DNA from 4 places in the Nocardiopsis synnemataformans genome. Region 4 is predicted to be linked to each of the others. Evidence: predicted binding sites of a transcription regulator. Region 4 holds the regulator's gene; each other region holds the start of a gene.
The links. The regulator HrcA, encoded in region 4, represses chaperone genes, less so after heat shock. The targets are predictions, from matches to a motif close to TTGGCACTCTCNNNNNGAGAGTGCCAA.
Positions count from the first base shown of each region.

Region 1 (5,154 bases), on a different contig from region 4:
GCGCGGCTCAGGCCGGTTCGGGCAGGCGCACCACCTCGACGCGGCTGCCCGCGGCCAGCTCGGTCACCTCCTCGGGCACCACCACGAGCGCGTTGGCCCCGGCCAGGGCGGACAGCTGGTGCGAGCCCTGGTGCAGCGCCGGGGACACCGTGGACTCGGCGTCGCGTCCGTAGGGGGACTCCTCCAGCACCGCCCGCAGGAAGGAGCGGCGCCCGGGCGGGGAGGTGACCGGCGAGGTGAGCAGGGCGCGCATGCTCGGCAGCGGCCGGGGGTCGAGTCCGCGCAGACGGCGCAGCGCGGGCCGGACGAAGACCTGGAAGGACACGAAGGCGCTCACCGGGTTGCCGGGCAGCGTGACGATGGGGGTCCGGTCCGGGCCGATCACGCCGAAGCCCTGGGGCTTGCCCGGCTGCATCGCCACCTGGGTGAACTCCACGGTGCCCTCACGGGTGAGCACCTCCTTGACCACGTCGTGGGCGCCCATGCTCACCCCGCCCGTGGTCACCACGATGTCGGCGCGCACCAGCAGGTCCTCCAGCGTGTCGCGCACCGTCTGCGGGTGGTCGCCCACGAACCCGTGGCGGTGCACCTCGCACCCGGCGTCGCGCGCGGCGGCGGCGATCATGAAGCTGTTGGACTCCCAGATCTGGCCGGGGCCGAGCGGGCGCCCGGGCTCGACCAGCTCCTCGCCGGTGGAGAGCACCATCACACGGGGGCGGGCGTAGACGGGCACCGAGCGGCGCCCGACGGCCGCCAGGACGCCCATCTCCCCCGGGCCGACGCGCACGCCGGGCCGTAGCACGGTGGCGCCCGCGGTGACGTCGTCCCCCGCGCGGCGCACGGCGTTGCCCGCCTTCACCGGCCGGTCGAAGGTCACCCTGGCCGTGCCGCCGTCGGTCCACTCGACCGGGACCACCGCGTCGGCTCCCGAGGGCATGGGCGCGCCGGTCATGATCCGGGCCGACCTGCCCGGCAGGACCGCGGTCGGGGAGGGGTCGCCCGCCGGGATGTCGGCGACGACCGGCAGCCGCACGGGGTTGTCCGGCGAGGCCGACTCCAGGTCCGCGGCGCGCACCGCGTACCCGTCCATGGACGAGTTGTCGAAGCCCGGCAGCGACACGGGCGAGGTGACGGCCTCGGCCAGCACGGCGCCGTGTGCCTGGAGCAGGTCCAGCTCGGTCGGCACGGGATCGGGGATCAGTGCCAGGACATCGGCGACGTGCTGTTCGACGCTCTTCACGGGGGTTCCTCCCGGTTCGCGGTTCCTTTGGTGGCCCCGCCTCCCCTCCCTCAGGAGACGGCTCACGCCCCATTCTCGCCGCGTCCGGCCCCGCGTGCGGTGCGCCGGGCCCCGGTCGGGGCGCTCGGGCGTTCCCGGTCAGGGGCGCTGGGCCTGCGCACGGTCGACGAAGTCGCGCAGCCAGGGCAGCAGTTCGTCGGCGAGGTCGGGGCGGCGGCAGGCGAAGTCCACGACCGTGCGGATGTAGTCGGCCTTGTTGCCGGTGTCGTAGCGGCGGCCGCGGAAGAGGACGCCGTGCACCGTGCCGCCGTCCTCGGGCTTGCGCCGGGCCAGCTCGCGCAGGGCGTCGGTCAGCTGGATCTCACCGCCCCGGCCGGGCGGGGTCTCGTGCAGGACGGGGAAGACCGCCGGGTCGCAGACGTAGCGGCCGATGATCGCCCAGCGGCTCGGCGCCTGCTCGGGGGTGGGCTTCTCGACCAGGTCGGTGACGGTGACGACGTCCTCCTCGTCGGTGGGCTCGATGCCCGCGCACCCGTACAGGGACACCTGCTCGGGCTCCACCTCCATGAGGGCGACGACGCTGCCGCCGTGACGCTCGCGCACCTCGATCATGCGGCACAGCAGGTCGGCGGACTCGATGAGGTCGTCGCCCAGCAGGACGGCGAAGGGGTTGTCGCCCACGTGCGCCTCCGCGCACAGCACCGCGTGGCCCAGGCCGCGCGGCTCGCCCTGGCGGACGTAGTGCACCTGGGCGAGGTCGCTGGACTCGCGCACCGAGCGCAGCCGCGCGTCGTCGCCCTTGGCCTCCAGCGCCTCCTCCAGCTCGTAGGCCCGGTCGAAGTGGTCCTCGATGGAGCGCTTGCTGCGACCCGTGATCATCAGGACGTCCTGGAGGGAGGCGGCCACCGCCTCCTCCACGACGTACTGGATCGCGGGCTTGTCCACGATCGGCAGCATCTCCTTGGGCGTGGCCTTGGTCGCGGGCAGGAAACGCGTGCCCAGGCCCGCGGCGGGTACGACCGCCTTCGTGACGGACACGGAACCGGAGGGTCGCTTCTGGTCGGTGGAGTCGTTCATGTCGGCACTTTAGGGCAGCGGTCGGCCGTCTCAGCGTCTCCACACCCAGGAGGGCGCCAAGAAGTCCCGACGGTTTCGGGCGGCGGAGGGCGGACCGCCACCGCGTGTTCACCGCACGGGGCATCCGGCCGGGGCCGGGCGGTGCCACACTGGGGCCATGGGCGAGAGCGAGCTGCGTGAGGCCAAGGCCGGGCTGCGGAGGGGTTTCCTGGAGCGGCGGCGCGCCCGGAGCCCCGAGGAGCGCTCCCGGGCCGGGTCGGCGGTCCGCGACGCGCTACTGGACGTCCCGTGGCTGGCCATGGGCGGAACGGTCGCCTGCTACTACTCCGTGGGCGGCGAGCCCGACACCCGCAAGCTGGTGGCGGCGCTGTGGAAGCGCGGCGCCTACGTGCTGCTGCCCGTGTTCCCGCCCGGCGGCGAGCTGGACTGGGCGGCCTTCGACGGGCCGGACTCCCTGGCCCCGGCCGGGCACGGGCTGCTGGAACCCGTGGGCCACCGCTACGGGCCCGACGCGCTGGCCCGGGCCGACGCGGTGGTCTGCCCGGCCCTGGCCGTGGACCGGCGGGGGACGCGCCTGGGGCGCGGCGCCGGGTGCTACGACCGCGCGCTGGCCCGCAAGGGCCCGCACACGCCGGCGATAGCCCTGGTCCACGACGAGGAGTTCGTGGAGTCGCTGCCCGCCGAGTCGCACGACCGGCCCGTGGACGCCGTGGTCACCCCGTCCGGCGGGGTGCGGGTCCTCGGCACGGGGGTGTGGCCGGGCGGACCGGCTGAACGGGACCGGCTGAGCGGGCGGAGCTGAGCGGGAGGGGCGGGACGACGCACAAGGCGGGATTAACCCGAACGCCGGGGGCGTTGTCGCTGGCGGTCGCGCTCCGGCGGCGCCCGGCGCCCGGCCGCGTGCACCCCCGCACCGATCTCCGTGGGAGAGGCCCTGTCACGGCTCCGGTCGGCGAGCGCGTACTATTTAGCAGTCAACGGGCGAGAGTGCCAGCAAGGAGGACCCGAACAGTGCCTACGTACCAGTACGCGTGCACCGAGTGCGGCGCCCAGATGGAGGTCGTGCAGAGCTTCAGCGACGACGCGCTGACCGTCTGCCCCGAGTGCGAGGGCCGCCTGCGCAAGGTGTACTCCGCCGTGGGCATCGTCTTCAAGGGCTCCGGCTTCTACCGCACCGACAGCGGCAAGTCCTCCAACAGCTCCGTGCTGACCGGTTCGGGCTCCGGTGAGGGCAAGGACGGCGGGAACTCGGGCTCCACCGACTCCTCCTCCGCCTCGTCCACCTCCTCGGACGCCAAGAGCTCCTCCTCGGACACCAGCAGCGGCAACAGCACCACGAGCAAGGCCAGCAGCACCAGCGCCACCGCCGCGACGGGCTGATCCGCCGGACCGTTGACCGCCACCGCGCCGCCGATCCCTCGGCGGCGCGCGGCCCGTGTGATCGGGCCTGTGGACAACCTCCGAACGGCCCCTCCGCGACCTAGCGTTGAGGGTATGAACAACGCCGCGCCCCTCCCCTACCGGCACCGTCGCGCGCTCACCCGGCTCCTGGACCGGCACCGGCGCGTCGTCGCCGCCCTCCTGGCCGCCGCCGCGCTCCTCAGCGCCGTCCTGGCCGTACGCCCTCCTCCCGTGCCCACCTCCCGTGTCCTGGTCGCCTCCCGCGACCTCGGTGCGACGGACCCCCTCACCGACGGCGACCTCACCGCCCGGGACCTGCCCGCCGACTCCGTGCCTGGCGGCGCGCTCGCGGCCGACACCGCGACCGCGGGGCTCCGCCTCAACGCCCCGGTGCGCCGGGGAGAGGTGATCACCGACGCCCGGCTCGCCGACCCTCCCGCGCGGCCCTACGGTCCCGGCCTGGTCGCCGTCCCGGTGCGGGTGGCCGACCCCGGCGCGGTGGGCCTGCTCTCCCCCGGCAGCCGGGTGGACGTCCTCGCCGCCAGAGGGCGCGACGACCTCGCGCCCGCCCGCGCGGGCCCCGCCGTGGAGGTGGCCAGCGACCGCCCCGTCCTGGCCCTCCCGGAGGAGGACTCCTCGGGCGGCGGGGAGGGCGGCGCGCTGATCGTCATCGCGGCCACACCCGTCGAGGCCAGGAGCCTGGCGGGCCACGCGGCCGACTCACGGCTGTCCATCACCATCCGCGGTTGACCGGCGACCTCCGGTGGGCAAAGCTGGCCGGGCGCCGCGGGCTCCCACCAGGGGAATCCCGCTGCGGCGCCCGTACGGACACCACGAGTATGTAGGGCTTGTATCCATGCAAGGCTTCAAGAAGTTCCTGCTCCAGGGCAACCTGGTGCAGCTGGCGGTCGCGGTCGTGATCGGCGCGGTCTTCGCCAACCTCATCACCGCGTTCACCGAGGGGTTCATCACCCCGCTGATCGGCATCTTCGGCGGGGTTCCCACCTTCGGGGACCTCTACTTCGAGATCAACGGGAGCCGGTTCCTGTACGGGGCGTTCGTCGACGCGCTGATCTCGTTCCTGATCACCGCGGCGATCCTGTACTTCTTCGTGGTACTGCCCGTCGCCAAGGTGGTGGAGCGCTTCGTCAAGGCCGAGGAGGCCACCACGCGCGAGTGCCCGCACTGCTGCACGGAGATCAGCAAGAAGGCGACCCGCTGCGCCCACTGCACCAGCGAGGTGGTGCCCGAGACCGCCGCCTGAGGCGGCCGAACGCGTCGGGGGCGGCCCCGTGCGGGGCCGCCCCCGGAAGGGCCGGGCGAGGATCAGCCTGTGTACTCCCAGTGCCAGGGCTCGAAGGGACTGGACTTGGCCCAGGCCGGGTGGTGCCAGCCGAAGTCGGCGCCGTTGGCCTCCATCCAGAGCCAGCGGTCGG
Region 1 covers NZ_CBDRFA010000028.1:66,985-72,138, reverse strand. The annotation lists gene glp (molybdotransferase-like divisome protein Glp) at 8-1,240, opposite strand; gene galU (UTP--glucose-1-phosphate uridylyltransferase GalU) at 1,379-2,317, opposite strand; gene ACSIH6_RS17785 (5-formyltetrahydrofolate cyclo-ligase) at 2,475-3,119, shown strand; gene ACSIH6_RS17780 (FmdB family zinc ribbon protein) at 3,329-3,697, shown strand; gene ACSIH6_RS17775 (SAF domain-containing protein) at 3,812-4,468, shown strand; gene mscL (large conductance mechanosensitive channel protein MscL) at 4,575-4,982, shown strand; gene ACSIH6_RS17765 (D-alanyl-D-alanine carboxypeptidase family protein) at 5,045-5,154, opposite strand, start outside.
Region 1: a site for HrcA is predicted at 3,285-3,311, ahead of ACSIH6_RS17780 (FmdB family zinc ribbon protein). Genes of this name have one in related genera too.

Region 2 (5,154 bases), on a different contig from region 4:
ATCGAGGTGCGCAGCCGCTCGGTGCGCTCCTCCACGAGCGTGCGCAGCTCGCCGTTGGCCTGCTCCGCCTTGGCGGCGGCCTCCTCGGCCTTGGCCGCGACGGTCTCGCCCAGCTGGGCGTCGGCGGCGGCCAGGGCCTCACGGCTCTCGCTGACGGCGGTGGTGAGGCTCTCGCGGCTCGCGGCCACGGCCTCGGCCAGCTCGGTGCGGCCCTCGGCCAGGGCCTCGGAGATCTCGGTCCGCCCGCTGGTGACGACCTCGACCAGTTCGGTGCGGCTCTCGCCGACCGCGGCGGTGAGGGCCTCGTGGCGGCTCTCCGCGGACTCCGAGAGCGCGGACAGCGACGCCTGCACGGCCTCGGTCTTGGCCGTCAGGGAGGCCAGGGCGGTGTCGAGGGCGTCCAGACGGGCGCCGAACGTCTCACTCAGCCCGTCCAGGCGGGTGCCGAGGGTCTCACCGAGTCCGTTCAGACGGGTGTCGAGGGTCTCGTCCAGCCCGTTCAGGCGCTCGCCGAGCTCGTTGACCTGCTCGGAGGTGCGGTTGCCCGTCTCCGCCATCCGCTGGAGGCGGGTGAGCGCGGTGTCCAGGTGACCGGCGATGCGGTGGGTGTCCGCGCGCAGGGAGGGCAGGTCCGACAGGGGCTTGACCTGCTGGCCGACGACCTCGATGTGCTCGGCGAGGGTCTCCGCCCACTCCGGCGGCCGGGCGAGGAACTCGTCGACGCGGCCGTTGACCGTGGCGACCGACTCGGTGAGGGCGGTGAGCTCGCGCTCGCGCAGCTCGCGGAGCAGCCACTCCATGCCCTCCAGGCGCTGACGCATCTCCTCGCTGACGGCGCCCTGCGACTTCTGCTCGGAGACGTGCTCCTGGGCGGCCTGGGAGAGCAGGTCGCGCATCCGGTCGGAGATCCCCGCCTGACCTCCTCCGTTGAGGAAGTTGTGATTGGTCTGTTCCACCGAGGTGCTCCTTATTTTTCTGGCGCTCCCGTATCCGTCCGGGAGGAGTGGACGGTGGGTTCCGGACGGCTCGGGTTCTCGATGGTCCCCGGGCGGGCGGCGCTCCCGCATCAGTACGGCCTCATCGTGACTGGAGTGTTACTGAGCGTATACACGTGAGGCAAGGTCCGTGCTTTGGCTGAACCGCGGGGGGCGGGTCAACGATCACGGCCTTCCGGGTGAATCCATGAGAAGGGAAAGAATTCGCGCCGCCAGTTTAACGACACGTACCCCTGCTCCCCCAGGAGACCGCCAAAGATCTGGGTGGGGAAGGTAACGATCTGGCCCGATGTCGTGATCCGCGACCCCAGAGTGCACTCCAGCCACCTCGTCCACGGTTGTGCGCCTCCTCCGACTTCGGTCCCGCTCCGGCTCCGCCGCCAGCCCCGGGGCCTCCGCCGAACCGGGGCCTAACCCCGGGCCGGGTCGCCGACCTCGCGGCACAGCAGGCAGAAGGGCCGCTCGCCGATCCGCGTGAGCACGACCGTCACCGACTCCGGACCGGACGCGCGCAGGTCCCGGCGCAGTTTCTCGGTGTCCACCGCCGACCCCCGCTTCTTGACGGTCACCGTCCCCGCCCCGAGGGCGCGCACCGCCGAGCGCAGCCGCTTCAGCGAGAACGGCAGCACCTCCACCACCTCCAGCACCCGCCACAGCGGCGAGAGCACCGCGGTGTCCGCGGTGAAGTACGCGATCCGCCCGTCCAGCAGGGCGCCGTCCACCCGGGCCGCGGCCTCCGCCACCAGGTGTGAGCGCACCACGGCCGGGTCCGGGTCGTACAGGTAGCGCCGGGCCGCCGCCACCGGGGCCGGGCCGAGGCCGGGTTCGGCGTCCAGGTGCGCCACCGCGCCCTCGCGGGCGAGCAGCCCCTCGCGCTCGTGCAGCACCGTCGCCCGGCGCCGCGGCCCGTCGGCCAGCGCGCCGAACCACAGGGCGGTCTCCTTCAGCTCCCCGTCCACCGAGATCCACTCGGCCGCCGCCTCGGGCAGCGCCTCGTGCGGAATGCCCGGCGCGGCCTTGAGGCAGGCCGCCTCCGCCCCCGCTGCCAGGTCCACGGCCACGTCCCACGGCGGGGAGTAGGCCGAGGGGTCGAACACCCGGCCGCGCCCGCCCCGCCTGGCGGGGTCGCAGAACAGCAGCGGGTACCGGCCGGGCTTGGTCGCGGAGGCGTCGCCCTCGCGGACCCGGGCCAGTCCGGACAGGCCCAGGGCCTCGATGTTGGCGCGGGCCACCGCGACCGTGAGGGGGTCGGCGTCCACGCCCTCCACCGGAACGCCGCGCGCGGCCAGGGCCAGCAGGTCCGCGCCGACCCCGCAGCACAGGTCGCCCGCGGTGACGCCGTCCAGCCCCCACCCCGAGGAGCCGACGGCGCGAGCCACCCCGGCCGTGCGTTCCGCGCGGTAGTCGGCCACCACGCGCCGGGTGGACTGCTCCAGCCCGTTGGGGGTGAAGAACATCCGCTCCGCGAGTTCGCCGAACTTGGCCCGCCCGCGCTCGCGCAGGGAGACCTGGGTCAGGACGGCGTTTACCAGCTCGGAGACGGGTAGACCGGGGTCGAGGGCGGCCACGCGCGGATCACCGCGCAGCAGCGAGGCCGCGGCGAGCTGGTCCCTGGCGGCGGCCTGCGGGTCAACCCCGGCCAGGACCTCCCGGCCCGCGTCGGTGAGCAGGGCCTCGAAGGCGGGCGCGCGCATGGGTTCCCCCCGGGCGTCGAAGGAGCGGTGTGCGGGAGCGACCGAGCCCCGCCCCGGCCGGGAGGGGAGTCCCCCTGACGGAGGTCCCTGACCGGGGGTCACGGTCACATTTCCATTCTGGCACTCTCGGGGGTAGAGTGCTAACCGCGACGAGGCCGGTCTGGCACCCGCGACGACAGGCCGCCGCGGTCGCCCCTTTTTCGCAGTCGGTCCGTGCACCAGCGCGGGCCGAGATCAGTACACCGAAACTTTGAAGGGGGAGGTCACACCGTGTCGACCGCCACCAAGACCGTGCTGAAGCCGCTCGAGGACCGCGTCGTGGTCCGGACGCTGGAGGCCGAGCAGACCACCGCTTCCGGTCTGGTCATCCCGGACACCGCCAAGGAGAAGCCCCAGGAGGGCGAGGTCCTGGCCGTGGGCCCGGGCCGCTGGGACGACGAGGGTGACAAGCGCATCCCGCTGGACGTGAAGGTCGGCGACGTCGTTCTCTACAGCAAGTACGGCGGCACCGAGGTCAAGTACGACGGCGAGGAGTACCTGGTGCTCTCCGCCCGCGACCTTCTCGCTGTCGTCGAGAAGTAGGTCTCTACGGGGCCCGCTCCGTCGGGCCCGGAGCCAATCGCATCCCGCACCGGTCGGCGCACAGCCGGGCGGGCGGGATGCCCGCTTTCGACCAGCCTGAAGAGGAAGCACCCACATGCCGAAGATCCTGGAGTTCGAGGACGACGCCCGTCGCGCCCTCGAACGGGGCGTCGACCGCCTCGCCAACGCCGTCAAGGTGACGCTCGGCCCGCGTGGTCGCAACGTCGTCATCGACAAGAAGTTCGGCGCCCCCACCATCACGAACGACGGCGTGACCGTCGCCCGTGAGGTCGAGCTGGACGACCCCTACGAGAACCTGGGCGCCCAGCTGGTCAAGGAGGTCGCCACCAAGACCAACGACGCCGCCGGTGACGGCACCACCACCGCGACCGTCCTGGCCCAGGCCCTCGTCCACGGGGGTCTGCGCAGCGTGGCCGCCGGCGCCTCCCCGATGTCCCTGAAGAAGGGCATCGACGCCGCCGCCGCCAAGGTGTCGGAGATCCTCCTGGAGCGCGCCCGTCCCGTCGAGGAGCGCGCGGACATCGCCTACGTCGCCACCAACTCCGCCCAGGACGCCCAGATCGGCGACCTGATCGCCGAGGCGTTCGACAAGGTCGGCAAGGACGGCGTCATCACGGTGGAGGAGGCCCCGACCTTCGGTCTGGACCTGGACTTCACCGAGGGCATGCAGTTCGACAAGGGCTACGTCTCGCCCTACTTCGTCACCGACGGCGACCGCCAGGAGGCGGTGCTGGAGGACGCGCTGATCCTGATCAACCAGGGCAAGATCAGCAGCCTCAACGACCTGCTGCCCGTGCTGGAGAAGGTCGTCCAGAGCAAGAAGCCCCTGCTCATCATCGCCGAGGACATCGACGGTGACGCCCTGGGCGCCCTGGTGCTCAACAAGATCCGCGGCACCCTCAACGTCGCCGCGGTCAAGGCGCCCGGCTTCGGCGAGCGCCGCAAGGCCATGCTCCAGGACATCGCGGTCCTCACCGGCGGCCAGGTCGTCGCCGAGGAGGTCGGCCTGACCCTGGAGAACGTGGACCTCGACGCGCTGGGCGGCGCCCGCCGCGTCACGATCACCAAGGACGCCACCACCATCGTGGACGGCGCCGGTGAGAAGTCCGAGGTCGAGGACCGCGTCCGCCAGATCCGCAAGGAGATCGAGGCGAGCGACTCCGACTGGGACCGCGAGAAGCTCCAGGAGCGCCTGGCCAAGCTCGCGGGCGGTGTCTCCGTCCTGCGCGTGGGCGCCGCCACCGAGGTGGAGCTCAAGGAGAAGAAGCACCGCCTGGAGGACGCCATCTCGGCGACCCGCGCGGCCATCGAGGAGGGCATCGTCGCCGGTGGCGGCGCCTCCCTGGTGCACGCTTCCAGGGCCCTGAGCGCGGAGGACCTCGGCCTGACGGGCGACGAGGCCACCGGTGTGGCGATCGTGCGCCGCGCCCTGATCGAGCCCGCCCGGTGGATCGCGGAGAACGCGGGCGCCGAGGGCTACGTGGTCACCCACCGCCTGTTTGAGCTGGAGGACGGCCACGGCTACAACGCCGCGACCGGCACCTACGGCGACCTGACCTCGCAGGGCATCCTCGACCCGGTCAAGGTGTCCCGCTCCGCCGTGCAGAACGCCGCCTCCATCGCGGGCATGCTGCTGACCACCGAGGTGCTGGTGGCGGACAAGCCCGAGGACGACGAGGACGACGGGCACGGTCACAGCCACTAGGCACGGTCGCCGGGCCTCCGGGCCTCCGGGCCTCCGGGCTTTCGAGCCCTGGGGCGCGGGCCCGGCCGCCGGGGCGCGGCCAGCTGGGCCGGGCCCCGGCGGCACGGTCGCAACACGCGGCCGCCGGGGTGTGTCCGGTCGACATACCCCGGCGCTG
Region 2 covers NZ_CBDRFA010000050.1:27,354-32,507, forward strand. The annotation lists gene ACSIH6_RS25480 (coiled-coil domain-containing protein) at 1-956, opposite strand, end outside; gene ACSIH6_RS25485 (THUMP-like domain-containing protein) at 1,406-2,689, opposite strand; gene groES (co-chaperone GroES) at 2,960-3,271, shown strand; gene groL (chaperonin GroEL) at 3,387-4,997, shown strand.
Region 2: a site for HrcA is predicted at 2,807-2,833, ahead of groES (co-chaperone GroES). Genes of this name have one in related genera too.

Region 3 (5,154 bases), on a different contig from region 4:
CTCCCGATGGGAGTGGTGGAGCGGGCGGGCACGGGCGACCTGGTGGCGCGCACCGGCCGCGACATCGGCCACCTGAGCCACACCGTGCGCGTCTCGGTACCGGTGATGGCGGTGAGCTCGGTGACCCTGGTGGTCGTCACCGCGGCGCTGGCCGTCCTGCACCCGCTCCTGTTGCTGGCGTGGCTGCCGTCCGTGCCCGTGCTGTGGGTGTCCACGCGCTGGTACGCCCGCAGGGCCCCGGACGGGTACGTGCGCGAGCTGGGCACCTACTCGGAACTGACCCAGAGCGTGACCGACACCGTGGAGGGTGCGCACACCATCGAGTCGCTGGGACGGCAGGCCCGGCGGATCGCGCTCAACGAGCAGAAGGTGGGCCGGGCCTACGCGGCGGAGCGGTACACGCTGTGGCTGCGCTGCGTCTGGTACCCGCCGCTGGAACTCGGGTACATGCTCCCGATCGCGCTGACCTTCCTGGTGGCGGGCCTGCTGTACGCGGACGGGTCGCTGAGCCTGGGCGGGATCGCCACCGCGGTCTTCCTCAGCAGGCAGATGGGGCGGCCCCTGGACCAGCTGCTGGACCAGGTGGACAGCCTGATGATGGGTTTCACGAGCATGCGCAGGCTGTTGGGCGTGGAGCTGGCCGGGGAACCGGCCGAGAAGGCGCCCCTGCCCTCCGTGGCGGACGCGCCCCGGAACGCCCGACCCGGCGAGGTGCGGGTGGAGGACGTGCGCTTCGGCTACACCGGCACGGAGGTCCTGCACGGCGTCGACCTGGTACTGGCGCCCGGCGAACGCCTGGCCGTGGTGGGCCCGAGCGGCGCGGGCAAGTCGACCCTGGGCAAGCTGATCGCGGGCGTGCACCCGCCCACTTCGGGCGGTGTCCGCGTGAGCGGGGCGCCGGTGTCGGGCCTGCCTCCCGAGGAACGGCGCGCGCGGGCGATCCTGCTGAGCCAGGAGAGCCACATGTTCCGGGGAACGATCGCCGAGAACCTGGCGCTGGCGCTGGACCGGCCCGAGGGCGCGGCCGCGGTGGACGAGGAACGCCTCTGGGAGGCCCTGACCGCCGTGGACGCCGAGCCCTGGGTGCGCGCGCTGCCGGACGGGCTGGGCACGCGGGTGGGGTCGGGCAACGCCTCGCTGGACCCGGCCCACGTGCAGCAGCTCGCCCTCGCCCGCGTGGTGCTGGCCGACCCGGACGTGCTGGTGCTGGACGAGGCCACGTCCCTGATGGACCCGCGTTCGGCCCGCCATCTGGAGCGCTCGCTGGCGGGGGTGCTGTCGGGCCGTACGGTGGTGGCCATCGCGCACCGGCTGCACACCGCGCACGACGCCGACCGGATCGCGGTGGTGGAGGACGGCCGGATCAGCGAACTGGGCAGCCACGACGAGCTGCTGGCCCGCGGCGGCTCCTACGCCGACCTGTGGCGGGCCTGGCACGGCGCGGGCTGACGGCGGTGCCCCACAGACCACGATCGGCACATCGGCGATGGGTGGTCGGTGATCAGCGGACAGCACGACTGACTTCTCCGGGCCGCTGTTGTCCGCGCCCTCAGGAGGGCCACTGGTCGGGGCCGGGGAACCTGGACGTGTCCAGCTCGACGTCGAAGGGCTCCGGCAGCCGGATCTTCGCGCCGAAGTCCACGGTCGTGGCGTGGTTGTAGCGGCCGTTGCCGGGCTGCTCGTAGAGGGTGACCGACGGCCCCGCCTCGTCCCAGGCGTCGATCAGCAGGTAGAGCGGGACCGGCGCGTGCGCGTAGCCCCACAGCTTCTTCCTGCGGTCGGTGTCCCTGCTGCTCCGGGAGACGATCTCGACCACCAGCTCCGCCTCGTCCGCCGGGCAGGGAGTCCGTGACGGATCGAGGACGACGTCCTCCGGCATGACAACGAGGTCAGGCATGTAGAGCCGCTCGACCATCGGCAACTGGATGCCCAGGGTCTGATAGACATCCCAGTCGTCGGGAAGGACCTGCCCGAGCATCCGGTTCACCCGGACCGCGATGTAGTTGTGGGGGTCAGACGGGGGGGCCACGAGCACGACTCCGTTGTCATCGATGATCTCGGCCCGCCAACCGTCGGGCACGTCCAGCTCTCGCCAGGTGCCCAGCAGGTAGTCCCATTGCGACAGCCCCACCGCCGGGGCGGCTTCCGTCATCAGCAGACTCATTTCGCCTTGCACCTCCGAACAGGGACTGTAACGCTCCGTGTCCCCGTCCGCCCGACACTTCGCAGAATAACCCCGGCTTTCCGCGAACGACAGTGCCGCTTCGGCGATCCCGGCGTTCCCAGTGTTTCCGGTCCCGGTCCCGACCCCGGAAAAGGCGAAACCGGGCGACCCCCGAAGGGGCCGCCCGGTCGTCGCGGGCGAGGTCGCGTATCCGGACCTCAGACACCTGCGGGCCCGGGGGCCCGAGGTCTCACGGACCTACTAGAAGTCCATGCCGCCCATGCCACCGGTCGGGTCGCCGGCGGGAGCGGCGGCCTTCTCCGGCTTCTCGGCGATGACGGCCTCGGTGGTCAGGAACAGACCGGCGATGGAAGCCGCGTTCTGCAGAGCCGAGCGGGTGACCTTGGTCGGGTCGATGACGCCGTCCTTGAACAGGTCGGTGTACTCGCCGGTGGCGGCGTTCAGGCCGAACCCGGGCTCCAGGTTCCGGACCTTCTCCGCCACGACGCCGCCCTCGAGGCCGGCGTTGATGGCGATCTGCTTGAGCGGCTCGGCGATGGCGCGACGCACGATGTCGGCGCCGATGGCCTCGTCGCCCTCCAGCTCCAGCTTCTCGAAGGCCGGGACGCTGGCCTGGAGCAGAGCGACACCACCGCCGGGCAGGATGCCCTCTTCGACCGCGGCCTTGGCGTTGCGGACGGCGTCCTCGATGCGGTGCTTGCGCTCCTTGAGCTCCACCTCGGTGGCGGCACCGGCCTTGATGACGGCCACGCCGCCGGCCAGGCGGGCGAGACGCTCCTGGAGCTTCTCGCGGTCGTAGTCGGAGTCGGTGCGCTCGATCTCGTTGCGGATCTCGTTCACGCGACCGGCGATCGCGGTGGCGTCACCGGCGCCGTCCACGATGGTGGTCTCGTCCTTGGTGACGACGATCTTGCGGGCGCGGCCGAGCATGTCGAGCTCGGTGCTCTCCAGCTTGAGGCCGACCTCCTCGGTGATGACCTGGCCGCCGGTCAGCACGGCGATGTCGCCGAGCTGGGCCTTGCGGCGGTCACCGAAGCCCGGGGCCTTGACGGCGACGGACTTGAAGGTGCCGCGGATCTTATTGACGACCAGCGTCTGGAGGGCGCCGCCCTCCAGGTCCTCGGCGATGACGACCAGCGGGCGGCCGGCCTGGAGGACCTTCTCGACAACCGGCAGGAACTCGTTGTTGTTCGAGATCTTGGAGTTGACGATGAGGATGTAGGGGTCCTCGAGGACCGTCTCCATGCGCTCCAGGTCGGTGGCGAAGTAGGGCGAGATGTAGCCCTTGTCGAAGCGCATGCCCTCGGCGAGCTCGAGCTCCAGCCCGAAGGTCTGGCCCTCCTCGACCGTGATGACGCCTTCCTTGCCGACCTTGTCCATGGCCTCGGCGATGGTCTCGCCGATCTGGGGGTCGCCGGCGGAGATCGAGGCGGTGGAGGCGATCTGCTCCTTGGTCTCGATGTCCTTGGAGAGGTTGCCGAGCTCCTCGTTGATGCGCGCGACGGCGGACTCGATGCCGCGCTTGAGGCTGATCGGGTTGGCGCCGGCGGCGACGTTGCGCAGACCCTCGCGGACGAGGGCCTGGGCGAGCACGGTGGCGGTGGTGGTGCCGTCACCCGCGACGTCGTCGGTCTTCTTGGCGACCTCCTTGACCAGCTCGGCCCCGATCTTCTCCCACGGGTCCTCGAGCTCGATCTCCTTGGCGATGGAGACACCGTCGTTGGTGATCGTGGGGGCGCCCCACTTCTTCTCCAGGACGACGTTGCGGCCCTTGGGGCCGAGCGTGACCTTGACGGCGTCAGCGAGCTGGTTCATGCCGCGCTCGAGGCCGCGACGGGCCTCCTCGTCGAACGCGATCAGTTTGGCTGCCATTGAGTTCTTGTCCTCCCGTGACCGGGCTGATACGCGATGGGACGAGGCATGCGCCCGCGACGGACGACCGCGGACCCTCCGGCAACCCTGCTGCCGGGGACCGCGATCTCGCAGCCTCGATCCGGTTAGCACTCAGTCAAGGCGAGTGCTAACCAGTTCCCTTTTTAGCACTCGACCCCGGCGAGTGCAAACGATGTGGTCACGATTTCCCATCCCGACATTTCCGCGTCTACCTGCACAAACACCGTATGACATGGGGGTTTTCCGCGTTGAGCGGACGGAGCCGCGCACCGGTTCCCCCTTTCCCGGCGCACGGCTCCGACCCGGCTCCAAGGCTCCCGGCCCGGCCCCGGCCCGGCGCGCGACAGCGGCGCCCGGGTCAGGAGCTGAGGCGGCGCATCGCCCGCGACCCCCCGGCCAGCGCCGCGACCGCGAGCACCACCGCCACGGCCCAGCCGACGGCGACCGACGCGTCCCACTGCCCGGCGAACAGGGCGCGCTCGGCGTCCACCACGTAGGCCACCGGGTTGGCCCGCGAGAGCGCGTACAGCCACGGCGGCGCCAGTTCCATCGGCAGCAGCACGCCGGACAGCAGCATCAGCGGCATGATCAGCGTCTGCACGATGGGCGCGAACACGTAGGTCTGCTTGACCGCCAGGGCCGTCAGGTACGACAGCGTGGACAGCCCGACGCCCAGGACGGCGAGCAGGAGCAGCCCCACGACGGCGCCCGCCAACGACGCGTCGAACCCGAGCGGCACCACCAGCACGAGGATGAGCACCATCTGCGCCAGCATGAGCACCACGTCGCGCAGGACCCGTCCCAGCAGCAGCGAAACCCGGCTCACCGGGGTGGCCAGCAGCCGCTCGTGCGCTCCGGAGGACATCTCCGGCAGCAGCCCGAAACCGGCGAACCCGGCCGTGAACAGGCCGAGCATCACCAGCAGACCGGGCACGAACCACTGCCACGGGTCCTGTCCCTCGGCACCGGCCAGCCCCGTCAGCAGCGGCGCGAACAGCACCAGGTACAGCACCGGTTGCAGCATGCCGAAGAGCAGCATCAGCGGCCGGTGCAGGAACGGCCGCATCTGGCGGGCG
Region 3 covers NZ_CBDRFA010000103.1:12,584-17,737, forward strand. The annotation lists gene ACSIH6_RS36050 (ABC transporter ATP-binding protein) at 1-1,449, shown strand, start outside; gene ACSIH6_RS36055 (Uma2 family endonuclease) at 1,550-2,152, opposite strand; gene groL (chaperonin GroEL) at 2,426-4,057, opposite strand; gene ACSIH6_RS36065 (ABC transporter permease) at 4,437-5,154, opposite strand, start outside.
Region 3: a site for HrcA is predicted at 4,222-4,248, ahead of groL (chaperonin GroEL). Genes of this name have one in related genera too.

Region 4 (5,154 bases):
TCACGACCCCCTCCTTCCAGGGGACGCCGCGCGGCACCTCCGGCCAGGCCCCGATCCCGACGGAACCCGGCCGCACCGCCTGCCAGACGTCGACGTAGGGGTGCCCGGCCACCAGCACGTGCTCGCCGCGCACCCGCTCGGCGATCCGCGTCTCCTTGGAGCCCGGCACCAGGTGGTCCACCAGGACGCCCAGCCTCCTGCCGGGCCCGGGTGCGAACTCCGCCACGATCGAGGGCAGGTCGTCGACCCCCTCCAGGAACTCGACGGCCACTCCCTCCACACGCAGGTCGTGGCCCCAGACCTTCTCCACCAGCTCGGCGTCGTGGACGCCCTCCACGTAGATCCGGCTCTCCCGGGCCGTGCGCGCCCGCGCGTCCGGCACCGCCACCGACCCGGAAGCGCTGCGCAGCGGTCCCCTCGGGACCGCGGCGGGGCGCACCAGGGTCACCGGCTCGCCGTCGACCAGGAACGCGGCCGGAGCGAGGTCGAACACGCGGCGGCGGCCGTGCCGGTCCTCCAGCGTCACGGTGGCCTTGTCCCAGGCCACCACCGCCCCGCAGAACGCCTCCTCGGCGTCCTCCACGACCAGTTCCCGTTCCAGGGGCACCTCGCGGACCGCCTTCTTCCTCGGGCGGCGCCAGTCCCCGGCGAGCACGTCGCGGCCGTAACGGCCGGTTCCCTTGGTAGCCACGGTCGTGCAGTCTACTGGTGGCGCGAGCCGGCGCCCCGTCGGCCGCGGCGCGCGCCGCGGGCCCCGCGGGAGCGGGGACGACGGGGCCGCGCCGGGGCGTCGCCGCCCACGGGTAACCGTCAGGGTTTGCGGCCGGGCATAGACTTAGCACTGAGGACCACGGAGTGCCAGGAGGTGGCGAGTGCTGGATGAGCGCAAGCTCGCGGTCCTGCGTGCCGTCGTCGAGGACTTCGTCAACACCAACGAGCCCGTGGGGTCCAAGGCCCTGGCCGACCGGCACCGGCTCGGCGTCTCTCCGGCGACCATCCGCAACGACATGGTCGCCCTCGAGGAGGACGGCTACATCGCGCAGCCGCACACCAGTGCCGGCCGCGTCCCCACGGACAAGGGGTACCGGCTCTTCGTCGACCGGCTCTCCTCGGTCAAGCCGCTCTCGACCGCGGAGCGGCGCGCCATCGAGTCCTTCCTCACCGGCGCCGTCGACCTCGACGAGATCGTCGCCCGGACCGTACGGCTCCTCGCGCAGCTCACCCGCCAGGTCGCGATCGTCCAGTACCCCTCGCTGACCCGCTCGTCGGTGCAGCACGTGGAACTGGTCCCCCTCGGGGGACAGCGGATCATGATGGTCGTGATCACCAACACGGGCCGGGTCGAGCAGCGCGTCATCGACGGCCTGGGAGAGGTCCACGAGGCCGCCGTCGACGACCTGCGCGCGATGTTGAACCGGGCCATCGCCGGACGCCACCTCGGCGACGTGCCCGACGCGGTGGAGGACCTGCCTCCGCAGGTGCCGCCCGAACACCGCCGGATGGCGGTGTCGGTCCTCTCCGTCCTGCTGGAGAGCCTCGTCGAACGGCACGAGGAGAAGATCGTCCTCGCGGGGACGGCCAACCTCGCCGCCGTCGACTTCGCCGCCAGCCTGAGGGAAGTCCTGGAGGCACTGGAAGAGAACATGGTCCTCATCCGTTTGCTGGGAGAGGCCAAGGACCCGTCGATGCTCACGGTGCGCATCGGCGCGGAGAACTTCCACGAGGGCCTGAGGTCCACCTCCATCGTGTCGGCGGACTACGGTGTGGGAAACCAGTCGCTCGCCAAGATCGGTGTGGTGGGACCCACCCGGATGGACTACCCGGGGACGATGGGAGCAGTACGCGCCGTGGCTCGCTATGTCGGACAGATTTTGGCAGGACAGTAACTCAGTGGCCAGAGACTATTACCAGGTTCTCGGAGTGCGTCGCGACGCGTCCAAGGACGAGATCAAGAAGGCCTACCGGCGGCTCGCGCGCGAACTCCACCCGGACATCAACCCGGACCCCGCAACCCAGGAGCGCTTCAAGGAGGTGACCCAGGCCTACGAGGTCCTCTCCGACGAGAACAAGCGCCGGATGTTCGACATGGGCCAGGACCCCTACGCGCCCGGCGGCGGTGGCGGGGCAGGGGGCTTCGGCGGCGCGGGCGGGTTCGCCTTCGACGACATCATGAACGCCTTCTTCGGCGGCGGCCAGCCCGGCGGGCGCGGCCCCCGGGAACGGGTCCGCCGCGGGCGCAGCATCAAGATCCGGGTCGAACTGGACCTGGTGGAGACCGCGTTCGGGGTCAGCAAGGAGATCACCTTCCCCACCGCCATCCTGTGCGAGACATGCCAGGGCGAGGGGACGGCGGCCGGTTCGCACCGCACCACCTGTGAGATGTGCCACGGGCAGGGCGAGGTGTCCCAGGTCACCCGGTCCTTCCTCGGACAGGTCATGACCTCCCGCCCCTGCCCCCAGTGCTCGGGCCAGGGCTCGGTCATCACCAACCCCTGCGGCGACTGCGCGGGCGAGGGCCGGGTGCGCGAGAAGGTCACCCGCACCGTCAAGATCCCCGCGGGCGTCGACGACGGCACCCGCATCCAGCTCGCCGGAGAGGGCGAGGTCGGCCCCAACGGCGGACCGCGCGGCGACATCATCCTGGAGATCATCCAGCGCCCGCACCCCACCTTCGAACGGCGCGGCGACGACCTGCACTGCACGGTGACCGTCCCCATGACGGCCGCCGCGCTGGGCGCCTCCTTCGCCTTCGACACCCTCGACGGCACCGAGAACATCGACCTGCGCCCGGGCACCAACTCCGGCCACGTCATCACCCTCCCGAACAAGGGCGTCAGCCACCTCGACGGCGGCGGCCGGGGCGACCTGCGCATCCGCGTCGACGTGGAGACCCCGAGCCGACTGGACGAGGAGCAGGAGGCCCTCCTGCGCAAGTTCGCCGAACTGCGTGGCGAGGACCAGACCCCGGGGCGCTTCAGCCCCGGACACGGCGGGTTCTTCTCCAAGATCCGCGACGCCTTCGGCGCCAAGTGACACCGCCGGTCTTCCTGGTCGAGGCCGCCGACCTGGCGGCCGACCGGGTGACGGTGGACGGCGCCGAGGGCCGTCACGCCGCCGTGGTGCGCCGCATCCGGGAGGGCGAGACCGTCGACCTCTCCGACGGACGCGGCCTGCGCGCCCGCTGCACGGTGACCGCCGTGGGCAGGGACCACATCGTCTGCGCGGTGGTGGAGCGCCGGGAGGAACCGGCGCCCCGCCCCCGCCTGACCGTGGTCCAGGCACTGCCCAAGGGCGACCGGGGCGAACTGGCCGTGGAGATGATGACCGAGGCCGGAGCCGACGCGGTCGTGCCCTGGGCGGCGGAGCGCTGCGTCACCCGCTGGAAGGGCGACCGCGCCGCCAAGGCACTGGCCAAGTGGCGCGCGACCGCCCGTGAGGCGGCCAAGCAGGCCCGGCGCGCGCGGCTGCCCGAGGTCGCCGACCTCGCCGACCGCGCCGCCGTGACCGAGTTGCTGGCCGGGGCGGACCTGGGCGTCGTGCTGCACGAGGACGGTGCCAGCCGCCTGTCACAGTTGGAGCTGCCCGCCCGGCAGGGCCCCGGCGTCGTCGTGGTGGTCGGCCCCGAGGGCGGCTTCTCCGACGGCGAACTGGAGGCGTTCGACGCCGCGGGCGCGGTCCGTGCGCTGCTGGGGCCGAGCGTGCTGCGCACCTCCACCGCCGGGGTCGCCGCCCTGTCGGTGCTCCAGGCCCGCACCGGCCGCTGGTAGGGCACACGGCTGGTAGAGCGCACGGTCGTTCGTGACTGCTGTTCGGGGACCGGCCCCGGGACGGGCGCGTCAGCTGCCGGGAGCCGTCTTGGCGTCGCTGTCGCCTCCGGTGGTGCCGGTGCCGCCCGTGCCGCTTCCGTCGCCGCCGGTGCCGCCGCCCTCGCCGCCGGTACCGTCACCGCCGCCGGAGGGCTCCTCCCCGCCGGTCCCGCTGTCGCCGCCGCCGTCCTCACCGGTGGGCCCGTCGCCCGCGCCGCTGCTCGGCTCGTCGCTGGGCTCGCACTCCTTCTCGGAAGCGGCCTTCTCGTCCTTGTCCTCCTCGGAGCCGGACGGGGCGGGGGAGGTGGACTCCTCGGGCGCCGGACACGTGGAGGTGGCCGTGACGCCCTCCTCGGAGGGAGCGGGCTCCTCCACGTCGTCCTCCGGGGTGGGGGAGGCGGCCGGGTCCCGCGGCGGCTCCTCCTCCTGCTGGGTGGTGCCGTCCACGGAGCCAGTGGAGGGATCGGGTACGGCCACACCGCCGCCCTCCCCCTCCTCCTCGGCGGGCGCGCCCTCGCGGTCGGCGCCCGCGGGGACGATCTCCAGCACGTGGTCGCGGACCTGGGGGCTGGAGATGACCACGGATCCGGCGATCAGGGCGGCTCCCGCCACCGCCACCGCCGGACGTAGCCAGGGCATGCCGAACCAGGCCGAACCGCGGTTGCGCTCGGTGCGCTCACGGATCAGGTTCAACGCCTCGGGAGAGGTCGTGACCGTGTCGGCCTCGGCCTTGAGCAGGTGGCGGAGCTGATTCTCGAACGGATCGTTCGTGGGGTTCGTGGGGCTGGTCATGTCGTCTGCTCCAGAACAGAGCGGAGCGCGGAGATACCGCGGGACGTGTGGCTCTTCACCGCGCCCCGGCTGATCCCCATGGCGTCCGCGATCTGTGCCTCGGACAGGTCGCCGTAGTACCGGAGCACGATGGCCTCTCGCTGACGGGTGGGTAGTTTGCGCAGGGCACGGATGACGGCTTCGCGCTCCAACAGGCTCAGCGCGCCGTGTTCGGCGCTGGGCGCGTCGGGCAGGGCCTTGGGCGCGTGCTTCTCCACGACCGCCCTGTGGCGGAGCACGGACCGCGCCTTGTTCACCACGGCCTGGCGCAGGTAGGACAGGGCCTTGTTCGGGTCGCGCAGGCGGCGCCACGCTCCGTGCATGGCGACGAACGAGTCCTGGACGACCTCTTCCGCGGTCGCGTGATCGCGGACGAGCAGGGCGGCGAGCCGAACGAGCGGACGGTAGTGCTCCCGGTAGAGCTCCGTCACGGCGTGGTCGGCGTCCCACTCCACCGAGAGCGGTGCCGTGGTGGCACCGGCAACCATGGTTTCTGTCGTCACATCAGTTCGACGCA
Region 4 covers NZ_CBDRFA010000004.1:10,408-15,561, reverse strand. The annotation lists gene ACSIH6_RS02960 (DUF3097 domain-containing protein) at 1-691, opposite strand, end outside; gene hrcA (heat-inducible transcriptional repressor HrcA) at 873-1,886, shown strand; gene dnaJ (molecular chaperone DnaJ) at 1,891-3,033, shown strand; gene ACSIH6_RS02945 (16S rRNA (uracil(1498)-N(3))-methyltransferase) at 3,030-3,767, shown strand; gene ACSIH6_RS02940 (hypothetical protein) at 3,837-4,598, opposite strand; gene ACSIH6_RS02935 (SigE family RNA polymerase sigma factor) at 4,595-5,125, opposite strand.